DNA from 2 places in the Variovorax sp. HJSM1_2 genome. Region 1 is predicted to be linked to the other one. Evidence: riboswitches for the same ligand, from Rfam matches in the RefSeq annotation. Region 1 holds a riboswitch; the other holds the start of a gene.
The links. Region 1 has a riboswitch for cyclic di-GMP ahead of ACFQ95_RS22575 (hypothetical protein). Riboswitches for the same ligand answer to the same signal wherever they lie in the genome.
Positions count from the first base shown of each region.

Region 2: another riboswitch for cyclic di-GMP. It lies ahead of ACFQ95_RS02035 (methyl-accepting chemotaxis protein); the one in region 1 lies ahead of ACFQ95_RS22575 (hypothetical protein).

Region 1 covers NZ_JBMOXA010000031.1:549-8,765, reverse strand. Annotated here, with positions in the region: gene ACFQ95_RS22600 (GAF domain-containing protein) at 1-920, opposite strand, end outside; gene ACFQ95_RS22595 (response regulator) at 954-2,105, opposite strand; gene ACFQ95_RS22590 (fumarylacetoacetate hydrolase family protein) at 2,336-3,124, shown strand; gene mgrA (L-glyceraldehyde 3-phosphate reductase) at 3,246-4,277, shown strand; gene ACFQ95_RS22580 (hypothetical protein) at 4,289-5,125, shown strand; gene ACFQ95_RS22575 (hypothetical protein) at 5,173-6,597, opposite strand; cyclic di-GMP riboswitch class I at 6,720-6,816, opposite strand; gene ACFQ95_RS22570 (GntR family transcriptional regulator) at 6,905-7,627, opposite strand; partial or broken gene ACFQ95_RS22565 (ABC transporter substrate-binding protein) at 7,820-8,217, shown strand, end outside.
Region 2 covers NZ_JBMOXA010000001.1:441,976-450,192, forward strand. Annotated here, with positions in the region: gene ACFQ95_RS02025 (protoglobin domain-containing protein) at 1-168, opposite strand, end outside; gene ACFQ95_RS02030 (Bug family tripartite tricarboxylate transporter substrate binding protein) at 331-1,323, opposite strand; cyclic di-GMP riboswitch class I at 1,519-1,630, shown strand; gene ACFQ95_RS02035 (methyl-accepting chemotaxis protein) at 1,811-3,619, shown strand; gene ACFQ95_RS02040 (chemotaxis protein CheW) at 3,619-4,140, shown strand; gene ACFQ95_RS02045 (SLAC1 anion channel family protein) at 4,157-5,152, opposite strand; gene ACFQ95_RS02050 (GlxA family transcriptional regulator) at 5,289-6,242, shown strand; gene recJ (single-stranded-DNA-specific exonuclease RecJ) at 6,309-8,021, opposite strand; gene ACFQ95_RS02060 (phosphoglycerate mutase) at 8,018-8,217, opposite strand, start outside.

The sequences.
Region 1 (8,217 bases):
GCGCCAGCCAGCAACGCGCGGGTGGCGCTGTCGTCCCAAGTAATGGTGCGCGACAAATCCTCCAGCACCACCAGCGTCCAGGGGCCCGACGGGTCGTTCCAATCCACCTGTGCCGCCGCCAGCGCATAACGCTTGCCGTCCAGAGATTTAAAGCCTGCCGTCAAGTCCAGCGCCAACAGGGCCGGTGCCTGCTTGTCAAACTGATCGCCGAACTGTTTGAGTTCGCGGATCGCCTGCAGCCTCTGCGGCGTGGCCTGTCCCGTCAGTTGCCCGATCCACTCCGGCCGGCTGGCCGCAAACACAATACCCTGCGGCGACAACAGCATGGCGGCGTCGAACTTGCTGGTCAGCAGTTGATCCACACGCGCCAGCGAGGTGCGCGCGACCACAGCTCCGGTCCCAAACGACTCACGCACCTGATTGAAGAACACCGGCGCCGAGTAGAACAGCGAGCGTTCACCACGCACCAGGCTGACCGCCGCATAAATGCTCGTCTGCCCCTTCATCGCCAATTGGACATAGGGGCGAAAACCGACTTCTGTGCCGGTCATGAGCGGGCCAGCCTTTTCCCACGATGAGGCCACCTTGCCATCGCGCCCTACGACGAACACCCCGTCGGCGTTGTAGGCCTGCCCCACCGTGGCCAGCACCGGTACCACGGCCTCGTCCCAGCCGGGCACCCATTTATCGGCCTCTGCCTTGATGTTGCCGTCCAGCAAACCCAGCAGTGCAACCGCCCCCATCAAGCTGCCATTCAAGGTAGCCGACATCAGCTCCACACTGCTGCGCCGCGACTCGGTTTGCAGCAGGTCCAGGCGCTGGTATGCGCGCAAGCGCTGATCGCTCCACCACACCACACTGGCCACCAGGCAGGCAAACACCAGCACCAGCGTCCAGAGCGTTCGCGGACGCTGCAACATGCGGGTCAGGCTAGCCGATGGCTGCACGCCCGCTCACCCTCGGATGAGCTTCAAGGTTTCAGCTTTTTCGGCCAGCTCACCGTCACTGTCGGCAAAGGTGAGTGCGATCTGCTGAAACTGGTCAGCCACGGCGACAAAGGCGTCCACCATGTCCGGGTCGAAATGGCTGCCACGCCCCTGGGTGATCACGGCCACCGCACTGTCATGCGACATGCCCTCCTTGTAGACGCGGCGACTGATGAGCGCGTCGTACACATCGGCCACGGCCATCAGCCGGGCGGAGATCGGAATCTGGTCACCCGCCAAACCCTCGGGATAACCGCTGCCATCCCACTTTTCCTGGTGGCCGTAGGCGATTTCCTTGGCGTATCGCAGAAAAGCCACCTCCGTCCCCAGGCTGGCTTCCGCGTGCTGAATGGCATCCCGGCCAAGCCGGCAATGGGTCTTCATGATTTCGAATTCGTGCGGTTCGAAGCGCCCCGGCTTAAGCAAGATCCGATCCGGAATGCCCACCTTGCCGATGTCGTGCAAGGGGGCCGACTTGTACAGCATGTCAATCGTCTGCTCGTTCAGGTAGGCCTCGAAACGCGGGTGCTGGCGCAGTTGCGTGGCCAGCAAGCGGATGTAATGCTGGGTGCGCCGAATATGGTTGCCGGTGTCGCTGTCCCGGGTTTCCGCCAGCGAGGCCATGGCGAGGATGGTGACGTCCTGGATGGCGGCAAGTTCGCGCCCGCGCCGCTGCACTTCGGTCTCCAGGTATTCGTTCTTGTCGCGCAAGAAATCCGCTGCGGCCTTCACCTGCAACTGCGTGCCCACACGTGCCAACACAATCGGCGGATTCATGGGCTTGGTGATGAAGTCCACGGCCCCGAGTTCCAGGCCCTTTTTTTCTTCCTCGGTGTTGTTCAGCGCCGTCAGGAAGATGACCGGGATGTGCCGCGTGGCGGGGTCCTGCTTGAGCTGGGCACAGACCTCGTAACCCGACATCTCGGGCATCATGATGTCCAGCAGAATCAGGTCCGGCTGCGGCTGTGCATGCGCCATGGCCAAGGCCTTCATGCCGCTGTTGGCAATCTTCACCTTGTAGAGCTCTTTGAGCAGCTCCGACACCAGCAAGAGGTTGTCGAGCGTGTCGTCAACCACCAAAACGATAGGCTTTTGAGAACTGCTCGGTAAATTACTCAAGTGTTTGCCCGGTTGCAAGAACGTTGAACAACATCCGGTAAGAGCCTGAACAGACCGTAGACAAGCTCCACGAAACCTTTCGCACCTGTAAACGAGTATGTATCAGAGAGCAAGCACTTGTCCATCATGGCCGAACCTGCCCAACGCCATTCCATCCTCAAGCGAGCGCCCCGGTACACACATGCCGCGCTTGCCCGGATACTCGATGCCTGTTCAACAAAGGCTTTGACATGGAAAAATCGGTCCTCTCGCTGGCGCTTGCATTGGCTGCAGCCCGCCGTTCGCATACCGCCGTGGACGCCGCAGGCTGGGAAGTGGCCGTGCCCGACATCGGCACTGCCTACGCCGTACAAGACGCCGTAGCCGCCACGCTGGGCTGGTTCCCCGGCCCGGCACCAACACACTGGAAGGGCGGCGCACCCAACACCGGCAGCCCCGCCAGCTATGCGCCGCTGCCGTCTGAGGGAGTGCAGACCTCGCCCGCCGTCCGCCCATGGAGCGGCCACTTCCTACACACCTTCGAAGCCGAAGTGGCCGTGCGTGTGGGCACCAGCCTCAGTGCCACGCAAGCCGCCAGCATCAGTGTGGCCAACCTGGCCGACGTACTCGACGGCATGGCCGTGTCGATTGAACTGGTGGACAGCCGCTGGCAACAAGGCACGGACGTGGCGCCCCTGCTGCGCACCGCCGACATGCAAGTGCACGGCGCGCTGACGCTGGGCGCGTGGCAAGCCTTCACCGCGCGCAGCGCAAGCGATTGGGCGGCGCAAACCTGCGAGGTCTATGTCGATGGCAAACCCCATGGCGACCAGCGCAGCTACACCGGCTCACACCCCACAGGCGACCCGCTGTGGGTGGTGCCGCTATGGCTGCGCCATGTGGCCGAGCGCCACGGCACGGTGCCCGCCGGCAGCATTCTCACCACCGGCAGTTGGTGTGGCCTGCTCAGGCTCAGCGCGCCGGGCACGGTGCGCACGGTGTTCCCGGGCATTGGCGAAGCCAGTCTCACGCTGAACTGAAGCCCTGGTGTCTATGGAATCCCTGCGGGGCGGACGGCTTTGCACGGGCCGTCACGCCGGGGGAAAACGCGCTCCCTAGAATGAATTGACCTCATCCCATTCACCCGCAGGAGACACCCGCATGCCCTATTCCGCCGCCGCCAACCGTTATGACACCATGGCCTACCGCCGCAGCGGGCAAAGCGGGCTCAAACTACCGGCCATCACGCTAGGCCTGTGGCATAACTTCGGCGACGCCACCCCTTTCGAGAGCCAGCGCGCCATGCTGCGCACGGCGTTTGACCTGGGCATTACACATTTCGATCTGGCCAACAACTACGGCCCCACCGCTGGCGCGGCCGAGATCAACTTCGGCGAACACCTGCGCCGCGATTTCCGGCCCTACCGCGACGAGTTGCTGATCTCCACCAAGGCCGGTTATGACATGTGGCCCGGCCCTTACGGCAGCGGCGGCTCGCGCAAGTACGTGCTGTCCAGCCTGGACCAAAGCCTGAAGCGCATGGGGCTGGACTACGTTGACATCTTCTACTCGCACCGCTTCGACCCCGAAACCCCGCTGGAAGAAACCATGGGTGCACTGGCCACGGCCGTGAAGCAGGGCAAAGCCCTTTATGTGGGACTCTCCAGCTACTCCGCCGGCAAAACCCGCGAAGCCACGGCGCTGCTGCGCGACATGGGTGTGCCCTGCCTGATCCACCAGCCCTCGTACAACATGCTCAACCGCTGGGTCGAAGAGGAACTGCTGGACACGCTGGAAAGCACCGGCGTCGGCTGCATCGCCTTCAGCGCCTTGGCCCAGGGCCTGCTGACCACCAAATACCTGAATGGTGTGCCGGCCGATGCACGCATCAACCGCGCCGGCGGCGGCACCTTCAAGCAGGACCATTTGGCAGCAGAAAACATCGCCCGCGTCAAAGCGCTGAACGACATCGCCGCTGAACGCGGCCAAAGCCTGGCGCAGATGGCCGTGGCCTGGGTGCTGCGCGACCCGCGCGTCACCTCCGCGCTGATCGGCGCCAGCCGCCCCGAACAGATCACCGAACTGGTGGGTGCGCTCAAGCAAAGCGTGTTCTCGGCCGAAGAACTGACGGCCATAGACAAACATGCGGTGGACGGCGGACTCAACCTGTGGGCGCGCTCTTCAACAGCCTGAGCGGGGAAAAAATGACTCGAAAACTACGTCTGGCCTTGCTGGCCGCTGCACTTTTCATGAGCGGCTTGGCACATGCCGAGATCGACACCAAAGTCGCAGAAGAGCTGATGCACAAGGCCGGCCTCTGGGACCAGCTTGGGCAGATGGGGGCCCAGGCCGAGGCTGGATTCGCACAGCGGCTGAAGCAGTCGGATTCCACGGCGACGAGTTCGGAAGCCCAACGCGCGTCCGCCGCCATGGGGCGGGCTTTCGGGCCCGAGTTGTTGCGCGCGACCAGCACCAAGGTGCTCGCGCAAAACTTGAAGCCCGAGCAGGTGGCCACATTGCTGCGCTGGTTTGACTCGCCTCAGGGCCAGGCCGTACGCCAGGCGGAAGTCGATGCCGCCAAGAAGATCGTCAGTCCCGACGCCAGCATGCGCGAAGGCCGCGTGTTGTTCGACGCCTTGCCGGATGCCCGAAAGGCCTTGTTGGTACGCATGGTGCAAGCCACCCGATCCGCCGAGTTCATGCTGGAGACCTCGGGCAACATCGCCATCGCCATGATGCAGGGCGCACGTTTGGTGCAACCCGAAAGCGCGGCCGTCACCGAAAGTGAAATACGCGCCCAACTCGCGGCCCAACGCCCGCAGATGCTCACGCTTTATGCGGCGTTCTCCATCGCCTCCTTTGCCACCATGTACCAGGACATCCCTATGGAGACCTTGCAAGCCTACGCCGATTTTCTGGAATCCGAGGTAGGCCGGCACTTCAACGATGTCACGCTGCAGGCGGTCAACGCTGCTTTTATCCAGGGCGCCAAGGACCTGGGCCAACGGCTGCCCGGCACCAAGGACGCCTCCAATGTCTGACACCCGAGCATGGCGCCCTCGCGCCCTGCTCGCTCAGGACAAAAGCATCACTTCGCTGCCGCCACCACGGGTGCAGCGTCGAGCAGCGTCACAACGTCTTCCTTCTTTTCTGAACTGAAGCCCATTTGTGCGGTGACGGCGATCTTGCCGTCTTTGCCCTGCACGGCGCTGAACGAGGCGATGCCCATGGCACGCTCAAACAAGGCGGTTTTCTGGCCGCTGCCGAGGTCCGCCGCCACCACCTGCGTCAGGCCGCCTTCCTGCGACACCAGGATGGGCCGGCCTTCCGCATTGAACCAATTGATACGCCAGAAGTAATGCGTCATGTTGGGCGCGCCGTTGGCCTGGAACAGGCTCTCGTACGAATCCATGCGCTGGCATTCGGCCATCATGAAGTTGCGCTGGCGGCAGGCGCTCATGATCTGCACCTGTTTGTCTTCGATCGCGATGTTGATCGGCACCAGCTTGCGGTTGTCGATGTTGAGCAGCGCGTAATCGTCCTTGCGTGTCATGCCCAAGGTGCTGCCCAGCGCCTTGACGCTGCCGATCAGCGCGCCCAGGCTGTTGTTCGCCCCGGCCTGCTGTTCCGGGTTGCGCTCCAGCAGCAGGTAGCCGGTGCCCGAAACGTTGCCGCTTTGCAGCGACGCGATGGAGAAAGCTTCTGGCGCGGCAAACGAGGTCATGCCCTTGCCCGGCACGTAGCGGTAGCCGGTGTTGTCGCGCGCTACGATAAAGCCGCGCGCCAGGGGAATCAGGCGCTGGCCGGAGAACTTCTTGCCGCTGGCGGACACCACGCTCCACATGCCGCCGCGCGACTCGGCCTTGGCGATCTCGATCGGTTCGGCGCCGCTGGCGGCGCGGCCGCTCTTGAGCACGAACTGGCCCGCGCCGGTTTGCGCCAGGTAGGTGAAGTCACCCGTGCTGGCATCAAATCCGTAAGACGTGATGCGGCCCTCGGGGTCGAGGTAACGTGCACCGTCAATCGCGAATCCGTCGCGGAAACGCTCGAAGCTCACGCCTTGTGTCAATGCCGGCCACTTGTCGAACAACGCAGCAATGTCAGCTTCTCCCGGTGCCGCCGCACTGGCGGGCGGCGGCACCGCAGGCTGAGGCACTGAAGCCGCAGACACCGCCAGCGGCAGCACGGCCGCAGCAGGCAGCTTGTGGACGCCAACACTTGCCGCCGCGTCCGCTGCCACGGACTCGTCACCAGACTTGCCGGTGACGAACCAGTTCAACAACTTCACACGCTGCTCTGGTGTCAATGGTGTGGCGCCGCTGCCATCGACCGCGCCGGCCTGTCCCGGGCGCCCTTTCAACTCTTCTTGCGACTGCAGGAACTTGTTCATCATGAACACTCGCTGCTCCGGCGTCAGGAAGTCCAGCGGGTGGGCCGCGTGGGCCAGGGCGGAAAGACTCAGGGAAGCGGCGAGCGCGTAAAGCTTGAAGGCGCGACCAACGGTCAAAGGCATGGAAAAAAGCTCCGTGAATGAAGGACTGACAAATCCGATCTACGGGCATTCGACGGCGCCAAAAACAAAGCCCGCAGCCATATGGCAACGGGCTCCTGTGCGTGTGTATGGGCGCCTTGCGCCCATGCAGCCCCGCTACCGTGGATGCGCAGGCTGGCCTGGCATCTTTAGGTGGTGGCTTTGCGTCGCCTCTTTTCAGAGGGTATGCCCAGTGTTGATGGTAACGCTGTTGTTACAAGTTTCGCAGCACGGCGTAATTGACGCATCAATCAACGCCGCGAGCGCGAAAAAATGCACAGCTTTGTGCTCAGTCCAGGATCACTGAAATCGCCTCGGTCGCGGCCAACGAAGACAAACCCGAGTCCTGCGCTTCGTTGTCCCGCGAGGCCGCACGCGCGCTGGCCAGCAGTTCGCGTTTGGTGTCCATGATGTGCCGCTCCAGCAACTCCACCACCGCCGGTACATCACGCGCACGGCATGCCGCCACCAAGGCGCGGTGGTCGGCCTGCGGGTGATCTTTGCCCGTGGCCACCGACATCGCCACATGGGTGTAGCGGTCGGTGTTCAAGCAATATTCCTCGATCAGGCGGCGTAGCCGGCGATTGTTCGCCGGAGCCGACAAGGCCAGGTGGAAGCGGCGGTTGTATTCGGCCCATTCGGAGACATCGGTCGAGGCCTGGTAGGCGTCCAGGATCTGGTCCATGGCCTCGAAGTCGCGCTCCACCATATTCGGTACGGCCAGCTTGGCGGCATGGCATTCCAGCGCCACACGGATGTCGAGCAACTCGCAGATCTGCTCCACCGTCATGCGTGCCACGGTGACACCACGGTTTTGCTGGTGGACCACCAAACCTTCGAATTCAAGCTGGCGCAAAGCCTCGCGCACGGGGATGCGGCTGGCGCCAAAACGCGCGGCCAAGGTGTCTTGCCGCAAGGCCGTGCCGCCTGGCAGCACGCCGCTGAGGATTTCCGCGCGCAACACGCTACGGATGGTTTGGTGTACGGGCTGCTGCCCTTTGGTAATCGCCATGCTGCACCTTATCACCGGAACGTGTCATCTCAGTTCATGGATGGCACATCCAAGTCGTTCATTGGATTCGGTATTGACTTCGTGTGGTGACTGCTCATTATAATTGGATCCAATTTTGTAATCATTGGATTCAAAGATACAAAATTTGGCTACTAATTTCATCAACTTGGATATTTTTTGCCGGAGAATTTCATGAAAGCTCGCCTTCGTCCCGTGCTTCTGTCGCTGCCGCTGCTGTTCGCGCTCAGCACCCTCGCGCCTGTGGCCCACGCCCAGGAAACCGTCTCCATGGGTGCCGTGTTGTCGTTGACCGGTTCGAACGCCACCGTGGGCGAAGACGTGCGCCGTGCCGTCGCGCTGGCCGTGGAACACGTCAACGCCAAGGGCGGCGTGCTCGGCAAGAAGTTCAACGTCATCGTCGAAGACTCCGGCGGCAACGCCACCACCGCGCTCAACGCCGCGCGCAAGCTGGTCAGTGTGGACAAGGTGCCCGTCGTCATTGGTGAATACTCGTCCGGCATCACCCTGCCCATGGCCCAATACCTGGTGAAGGAAGGTGTGGCACACATCAACATCGCCAGCACCAGCGT
Region 2 (8,217 bases), on a different contig from region 1:
CAGAACTTCAGCCGCCATGCGCAGATGGCGCAGGTCATCTTCCGAGAACAGCAGTGTTGTTTTCAGCAGCGCAAAGTCCTGTTCACTCATGGGTGAATGTGCAGAACCGGGCTGGCCCAGGGTGTAGCCGGGGATGTTGCTTGCGGCCGTGGTGTGGGGTGGGTTCATGGCAGTCCTTTTTTCAGACGAGGAAGCGAATTGCTTCTGTCGCCAGAATGCCGTCCCAGTGCACACCGCGCATCACCCCTGCTTGTGACACCGGCCTATCCCCAAAGGGCATTCGCGGGGTGGGGTGTTGAGCTTGGGTGATCACACTGCCACCCAACGGTTTTAGCGCCGCGCATTGCCGCCGTCGGCACCCTTGTTGGCGAGAAGCTGCCGATAACGTTCGATCTCGCTGTCCAGAAACGCCTGGGCTTGCGCCACACTGATGATGGGGCCGGTTTCCAGTCCGCTTTTGTCGAACTGGCTGCGGACTTCGCCGTCAGCTAGCGTCTCCTGCAGCGCCGTATGCAGGCGTGCAACGGCTGCGGCGGAGGTGGCGCGTGGCACCACCAGACCACTCCAGCTGCGGTGCTCCAGGCCTGGCAGGCCGGTGGCTTCGGAAAGTGTGGGCGTTTGCGGGAAGTTGCGGTGGCGCTGGCGCGAAGCAACTGCCAACAGGCGTAGTTTTCCGGCGTTCACCAGGTCGGGTATGCCTGCCGCCAGCGGCACAAACGCCATGTCGACCTGGCCACTCAGCAAGTCCTGCAGCAAGGGCGCAATGCCGCGGTAGGGCACATGCAGTACGTTGACGCCGCTGCGGCTGGTCAACTCCTGCGCCAGCAACTGCGAATTGGAGCCCATGCCGTAGTTGCCAAAGCTCAGGGGTTTGAGGTCGTGCCGCGCCTGGGTCAGGGTGTCGGCCAGGCTGAGCAGGGGCAGGGGGCCCGCCACCACCGCCATCGCGGTGCTGGCGATAGGGCCAACGAGGCGAAATTGCGCCGGGCTGAACCTGATGTCGCTGTTCACCATGGGCGCCAGCAGCAGGTCGCTGTCCGTGCCTATGGCCATCTCCTGGCTGTCGCCAGGGGCCGAGGCCAGGCGCTGCAATCCTATGGCGCCTGCTGCACCCGAGATGTTTTCTATCACCACATCGTGCAAGAGGCTGCGCCGCAAGCCCGGGGCCAAAAGCCGGGCCTGGTAATCCACCACGCCGCCGGCGGGGTAGGGCACGATCAGCGTGATGGGTTTGGTGGCCGGGCCTTGTGCCGCCGCCTGCAGCGAAAGCACGGCCGTGAGGGCCAGCACGGAGAGGGTTTTGAGCAGGGTGAAGGTTTTCACGGTACGGGCTGTGGTTGTCAGAACGTGTTGACGATCTCAGGGCGGTGACGAATGTAAGGGTTTCCGCAGCCAAGCAAAAGCCGGCTGGCAGGCGGTTGTTGTTCAACCGGTAAAACAAGTACCGCTGCCAATGCCGAGTGGCGCCGAGGGAGATGTTACAAATCGTACAAGCTTGGGCAAACCCTTTAAAATGCGCTTTGTCATGGGCACACCCGATCGAAAGACGGGGTCGCAAAGCTACCGGTCTACGGCTTGTTGCAGGCGCATCTTCGCGTCAAACAAGAGCCACGACAGCGGAGTTGCTGACTGCGGAACGGCTTGATGCAAGCTTCTCCGGCCTTCCACAGGCCACGCGCCACCGGCGCTTCCGCTGACTGCACGACCCTTTCTCCCGACTGTTTTTGCCACGATCCGTTCCTGGCATGTGCGCGAATGCCTGGATGAAGGTGTTCTTCTGCTTCGCGGGCAGGAATTCGAAAGATTTGAGATGAAATTGAACGATATCCGCGTCACCCATAAGTTGTGGGGCACGATACTGGGCCTGCTGCTGGTGTTGTTGGCGGTAGCCGCGTGGACGCAGAGCCGTTCCACCCAGACCATGGAAAAGGCCTTGGCGGATGTGCAGTTGTACGAGGCCAACATCACCTCGGCCCAGCGCTGGCAAGGGCTGACCGAGACCAATACCGAACGCTCGCTCGCGGGTATTGCCAGCACCGATCCAACCATTGAAAAGTTTTTCCAGGAGCGCCAGGACGCCGGCAGCCTGTTGATCACCGACGTCAGCAAGAAGATCCGCGAACGCCAACTGTCCGATGCCGACAAAGCCGCTCTGGCCAAGGTTGGTGACGCGCGCGGTGTGTTGCTGGGCACGTTGAAGCGCCTGCCCGAAGTCAAGGCCTCGGGTGACGCCGAAGCGCGCCGCAACTTCGCGCTGAAGGAGTTCCTGCCCACCTCGGCCGCTTACATCGAAGCGCTGAAGGCCTTTGTCAAGCTGCAGGAAGATCAACGCGACAAAGCCCTGGAAGAAGCCGTTGCGGCGCGCCGTGCGGTGGTGATTGGCGGGTTGGTCAGCGCCGTGGTGGTGATTTTGATCGCCGTTGGTTTGGCGCTGATGCTGGTGCGCTCGATCACGCGTCCCCTGGCGCAAGCCGTGGATGCGGCGCGTGCCATCAGCGATGGCGACCTGACGCAAACCGTGCGTGTGGACCGCAAGGACGAATTCGGCCAACTGCTGCAAGCGCTGGCCGGCATGACCGAGCGCCTGCGCGGCCTGGTGTCCGAAGTGCGCACCGGTGTGGAAGAGGTGTCTACCGCTTCGACCGAAATCGCCAATGGCAACCACGACCTCTCGGCGCGTACCGAACAAACCGCCGCCAACCTGGAAGAGACCGCGGCCAGCATGGAAGAGCTGACCAGCACGGTCACGCAATCGGCCGACACCGCACGCCAGGCCAACCAGTTGGCGGCCACGGCAGCCGATGCGGCCAGCCGTGGTGGCGCGGTGGTGGGCGACGTGGTGCAAAGCATGCAGAAGATCACCGACTCGTCGCGCAAGATTGCCGACATCATTGGGGTGATCGACGGCATCGCTTTCCAGACCAACATCCTGGCGTTGAACGCTGCCGTGGAAGCCGCCCGAGCCGGCGAGCAAGGCCGCGGCTTCGCCGTGGTGGCCTCCGAAGTGCGCAGCCTGGCGCAACGCAGCGCCCAGGCCGCCAAGGAAATCAAGACACTGATAGGCGCCTCGGTCGAAACCGTGGAGCAGGGCTCGGCCCAGGTCAGCCAGGCCGGCGAAACCATGGGCGAGATCGTCACCAGCGTGCGCCGTGTGTCCGACCTGATTGGCGAAATCACCGCCTCGTCGGGCGAGCAGCGTGACGGCATAGGCCAGGTGAACCAGGCGGTGAACAACCTTGACCAGATGACGCAGCAAAACGCTGCCTTGGTGGAAGAGTCGGCCGCTGCCGCATCGGCGCTGCGCGACCAGGCCCAGCGCCTGGCCGAAGTGGTGGCGGTGTTCAACGTGGGCTCCAGCAGCAACGTCCGCGCTGCGGCGGTGAAACCTGCTGCGGCTTTCAAGGCGCCCGCCAAGGCCAGCGCGCCGGTGGCGGCAAAAGCCCCGGCGCCTGCCGCCAAGGCTGCGCCGAGCAAACCCTTGGCCAAACCGGCCGCAGCCGCGGTAGCGGCGGCACCGACCAAACCAGCGCCCACAGCCCCCGTGGCTGCAGCGCGACTCACTTCTGCCAAGGCGCCTGCCGTGGCAGCCGGTTCTGATGATGATTGGGAGACCTTTTGATGCGTGGCCTTGATTCCGGTTTGAATGCCGCCGTTGGCAAATCGTCCAGTTCCGCTGGCCAGTACCTGAGCTTTCACATCGGTGCCGAAGAGTTCGGCATCGACATCCTGAGCGTGCAGGAAATCCGCTCCTACGAGCAACCCACACGTATGCCGCGGGCCGGTGACGACGTGCTGGGTGTGGTCAACCTGCGTGGTGTGATCGTGCCCATCATCGACCTGCGCATACGCCTGGGCAACGCACAAGCCGTGTTCACCACCTCGACCGTGGTGATCGTGCTCGACCTGCGCACCCACGTGGTGGGGGTGGTGGTGGATGCGGTGAACGATGTGGTCTCGCTGACGCAAGAGATGCTGCGTCCAGCACCCAGCCTGAGCGGCCCGGTGGACACGGCCTATATCAACGGCCTGGCCCAGGTGGAGGAACGCATGTTGATGCTGCTGGACATCCACACGCTGCTGCGTGACACCAGCACCGTGGCCGCTGAAATACGCACACCCGCAGAGGCCTCAGTCGCCTGATGCCAGGTGTGCGGGCTCATCTGAACAACTTGCCGCCCAGCACGAGCTGCAAGGTGCGCAAGGTCAGCACGGCCAGCACCCCGCTCAACAGGCCTAGCAGCAAGGTCGCCAGTAACCAGAGTGGCTGGCTGGCACGGAATTCTGCGTAGCGCAGCGCCGCGTTGGCGAGTGCTGCCATCGGAAAGCCCACCGCCCACCAGGCGGGGGTGAAGGCCACGCTTGGGCGGAACACTTTGGGCGCCAACACGGCGAACATGAACAGCCCGAAGTAAAACAACACACCAGCGAAGCGGTCCACACCGCCCGTGATGTTGCTGTAGGCGAGAAAACCCACCGCAAAAGGCGCGACCAGAATCATCAGCGATGGTGTTATGCCCAGCGCCAACGGGTCGCGGTGCACCAGGCGGCTGACAATCATCACCAGCAGCACCAGCGCCAACACCGCGCCCACGGCGCCCGCCATCAGGTTCAGCTCAGCCGCCCAGGCCATGGGCATGTGTGTGCCTGTCACCGGAATGTCGAGTGTGGCCACACCAGGGATCAACATGGCCGGCACGGCGTGCGCCGCATCCACCTGGCCTTTTAACAAACGCGACATGGCCAACCAGCTCAGGGCGAACGTGCTCAGCACACCTGCGAGCCAGATGCCCCGCGCCAGCGGCGCGTTGTGTGGCTCCACCACGGCTGACAGCAACAGCAGGCTGATGACGATGGTGCCGAAGAAGTTGCCGGCCACCGGGTGTTGGAACTCGGCGTAGACGGCGTCGGCGTGTCGGAGCAGTTTGCTCAGATAAGCAAACGACACCAGCACGAAGACGGCTACGGCAAAGATGCTGATGGCCTCGGCCAGCCACGCCGGTGCGCCCAGGCTGCGGTGCGCCAGCCGCCACGCCAGGGCCAGGCCGCAAAGGCTCATGACCGCGCCGAACAGGTTGACCGGCAGATGGCGCACCGAGGCGCCGCTGCGCGCACTCAACACCGGCGCGGCAGGGTGGGTGGATGGGCTTGACACAGTGGCTTCCTTTGGCAGAATTTGCAGATATTGGTAGTTTCTGCCAAACCCTGAACGGCGTGTTGGCCAACGCAAGGCGTTTTCAGCCAATCCGTGGGCCAACTCTGCCATGCCCGCCATATTTTCTGTTTGTGCCATGCGTATCGCCATACTTGCTTTTCCGCGCTTCCAACTGCTGGACGTTGCCGGGCCCGCAGACGTTTTTGCCGAAGCTTCGCGCCAGCTCGTCCAGCCGCGCGCCTACCAGGTGCAGCTCATCAGCACCGGCGCGGCCATGCTCAAGAGCAGCAGCGGCATGTGTATGGCGGTGGATGCGACGGTGGCCACGCAGCGCGGCCGTATCGACACCTTGCTGGTGGCCGGCAGCCCCTGTATTGACGACATGGCCGGTGATGCCGACCTGCAGCGCTGGCTACAGCGCCAGGTGCGCAGCGTGCGGCGTTACGGCTCGGTCTGCACCGGCGCTTTTGTGCTGGGGGCGCATGGCTTGCTCGATGGCAAGCGTGTGGCAACACACTGGAATTCCACGGCCCGCCTGGCCGCAAGCTATCCGCGGGCGAGTGTGGAAGCCGACGCCATTTACGTCAGGGACGACAAGCTGTTCACCTCGGCCGGTGTGACGGCGGGCATGGACCTCGCGCTTGCCATGGTGGAGGATGACCATGGCCGGGAGCTTGCGCTGCAGGTCGCACGCCAGTTGGTGATGTTTCTCAAGCGGCCGGGCGGGCAAAGCCAGTTCAGCGCACACCTGGCGGCGCAAACCTCGGAGCGTTCGGCGGTGCGCGAGGTGCAGGACCACGTGTTGACGCATCTCAAGGAAGATCTCTCGGTGCCGGCGCTGGCGCTGCGCGCGGGTATGAGTGAACGCAGCTTCGCGCGCATCTTCCGCAGCGAGGCCGGCACCACGCCGGCCGAGTTTGTCGAGAACGCGCGCATAGACGCGGCGCGCCGCATGGCCGAAGAATCCGATGTGCCGGCCAAGCGCCTGGCTGATGCGGTGGGCTACGCCAGTGTGGACGGTTTTCGGCGCGCCTTCAGTCGTCGCCTGGGCGTGAGCCTGCAGGAATACCGCAGGCGTTTTGCGCGGTAGAGCTGCCCGGTCAAAACCGGCGCAAAGGCTGCTGGGGCGAACCGGGGTCGGCTGCCCGGCGCGGGCTCAAGGCCCCTCCATACCTTCCACCAGAAAACGCACGCGGCGCTGGCCCTGCCATTCGTCGGCATCCAGCCTGAAGGCCAGCCTTACGCGTGGCGGCAACATTTCGGTGTGGCCAAACCACATGCCGTCGACCGGCTGGCCCTGGTGCTTGAGTTTCAGCGCCAGGTGTTTTTCTCCCACCAGGCGTTGTGACACCACTTCAATCTCCTCGCTGAACACCGGCGGCGCAAAACCCTGGCCCCAGACTTCGTGGTGCAGCGTGTCGACCAGGTCGATGCGCCGGTATTCGGGGTTCAGCGGGCCGTCCGTGGCCAGGCGGCGGGTCAGCGTGGCGGCATCCAGCCACTCTTGTGCCACCTGCGCCAACGCTTCTTCAAACACTTCAAACTGCTCTTCGTTTATGGTGCAGCCCGCCGCCATGGCGTGGCCACCAAAACGCAGCAACACACCGGGGTGGCGCTTGGCCACCAGGTCGAGTGCATCGCGCAGGTGAAAGCCGGGGATGGAACGGCCCGAGCCCTTGAGTTCGTGCTCCTTGCCCGGTGCCTGTGAAGACGCGAACACGAACGTCGGGCGGTGCAGCTTGTCCTTGAGGCGCGAGGCGACGATGCCGACCACACCTTCGTGGAAGTCGGGGTCGAAGACACAAATCGCCGGCGGTGGCTCGTCGCCTTCTTCAAACAGGGATTCGGCGATCAACATGGCTTGTTCGCGCATGCCGCCTTCGATCTCGCGGCGTTCGCGGTTGATGCCATCGAGCATGCCGGCGAGTTCGGCGGCGCGGCCGGCATCGTCGGTCAGCAGGCATTCGATGCCCAGCGTCATGTCGGCCAGGCGGCCGGCGGCGTTGATGCGCGGGCCCAGCGCAAAGCCAAAGTCGAAGGTGGTGGCGCTGGCGGCGCGCCGTCCGGCGGCCGTGAACAAGGCCGCCATGCCCGCGGGCAGCGCGCCGGCGCGTATGCGGCGCAGGCCTTGGGCGACGAGGCGCCGGTTGTTGGCATCGAGCTTGACCACGTCGGCCACCGTACCCAGGGCCACCAGTGGCAAAAGGGCATCCAGTTTGGGCTGCTGGGCGGCGGTGAAGGCATTGCGTGCCCGCAGCTCGGCACGCAGGGCCAGCAGCACGTAGAACATCACGCCCACACCGGCAATCGATTTGCTGGGGAAATCACAACCGGGCTGGTTGGGGTTGACGATGACCTCGGCCTGCGGCAATACCGCGCCGGGCAAGTGGTGGTCGGTCACCAGCACCTGCAGGCCCAGTGCCTGTGCCTTGGCCACACCTTCGACGCTGGCAATGCCGTTGTCCACGGTGAGCAGCAGGTCGGCTCCGCTGTCTTTGACACGTTGGGCGATGGGCGGGGTCAGGCCGTAGCCGTCGACCACGCGGTCCGGCACCAGGTAGGCTACGTCTGGCGCACCCAGCAGGCGCAGGCCGCGCACACCCACGGCGCAGGCCGTGGCGCCATCGCAGTCGTAGTCGGCCACGATGCAGATGCGGCGCTTGGCGGCAATGCTGTCGGCCAGCAGGGTGGCGGCCGCCTGCGCGCCCTTGAGTGCGCTGGGCAACAACAGGCGGCCGAGTGCATCGTCCAACTCATCATGGGCCAACACACCGCGTGCGGCATACAACTGCGCCAGCAAGGGGTGCACACCCGCCTGCTCCAACGCCCAGGCCGCGCGGGGTGGAATTTCTCTTACTGTAATTTTCATAGCTGCTCTAGCGCGCTGGATATGCTCGGGGGGCTAAAAATATTCTTGATCTTCTGGCGCAGGCCGATGGCGCCTGAATGGTAGCTTTGGGCGCTGCGTTCGCCGCACAGGGTGAGTCGCACGGCGGCACCCGTGAGCATGCGTTCGCGCAATGCGGCGCAGGCGCTGGCGTCAAGCTGTTGCCATGCGTCCATCC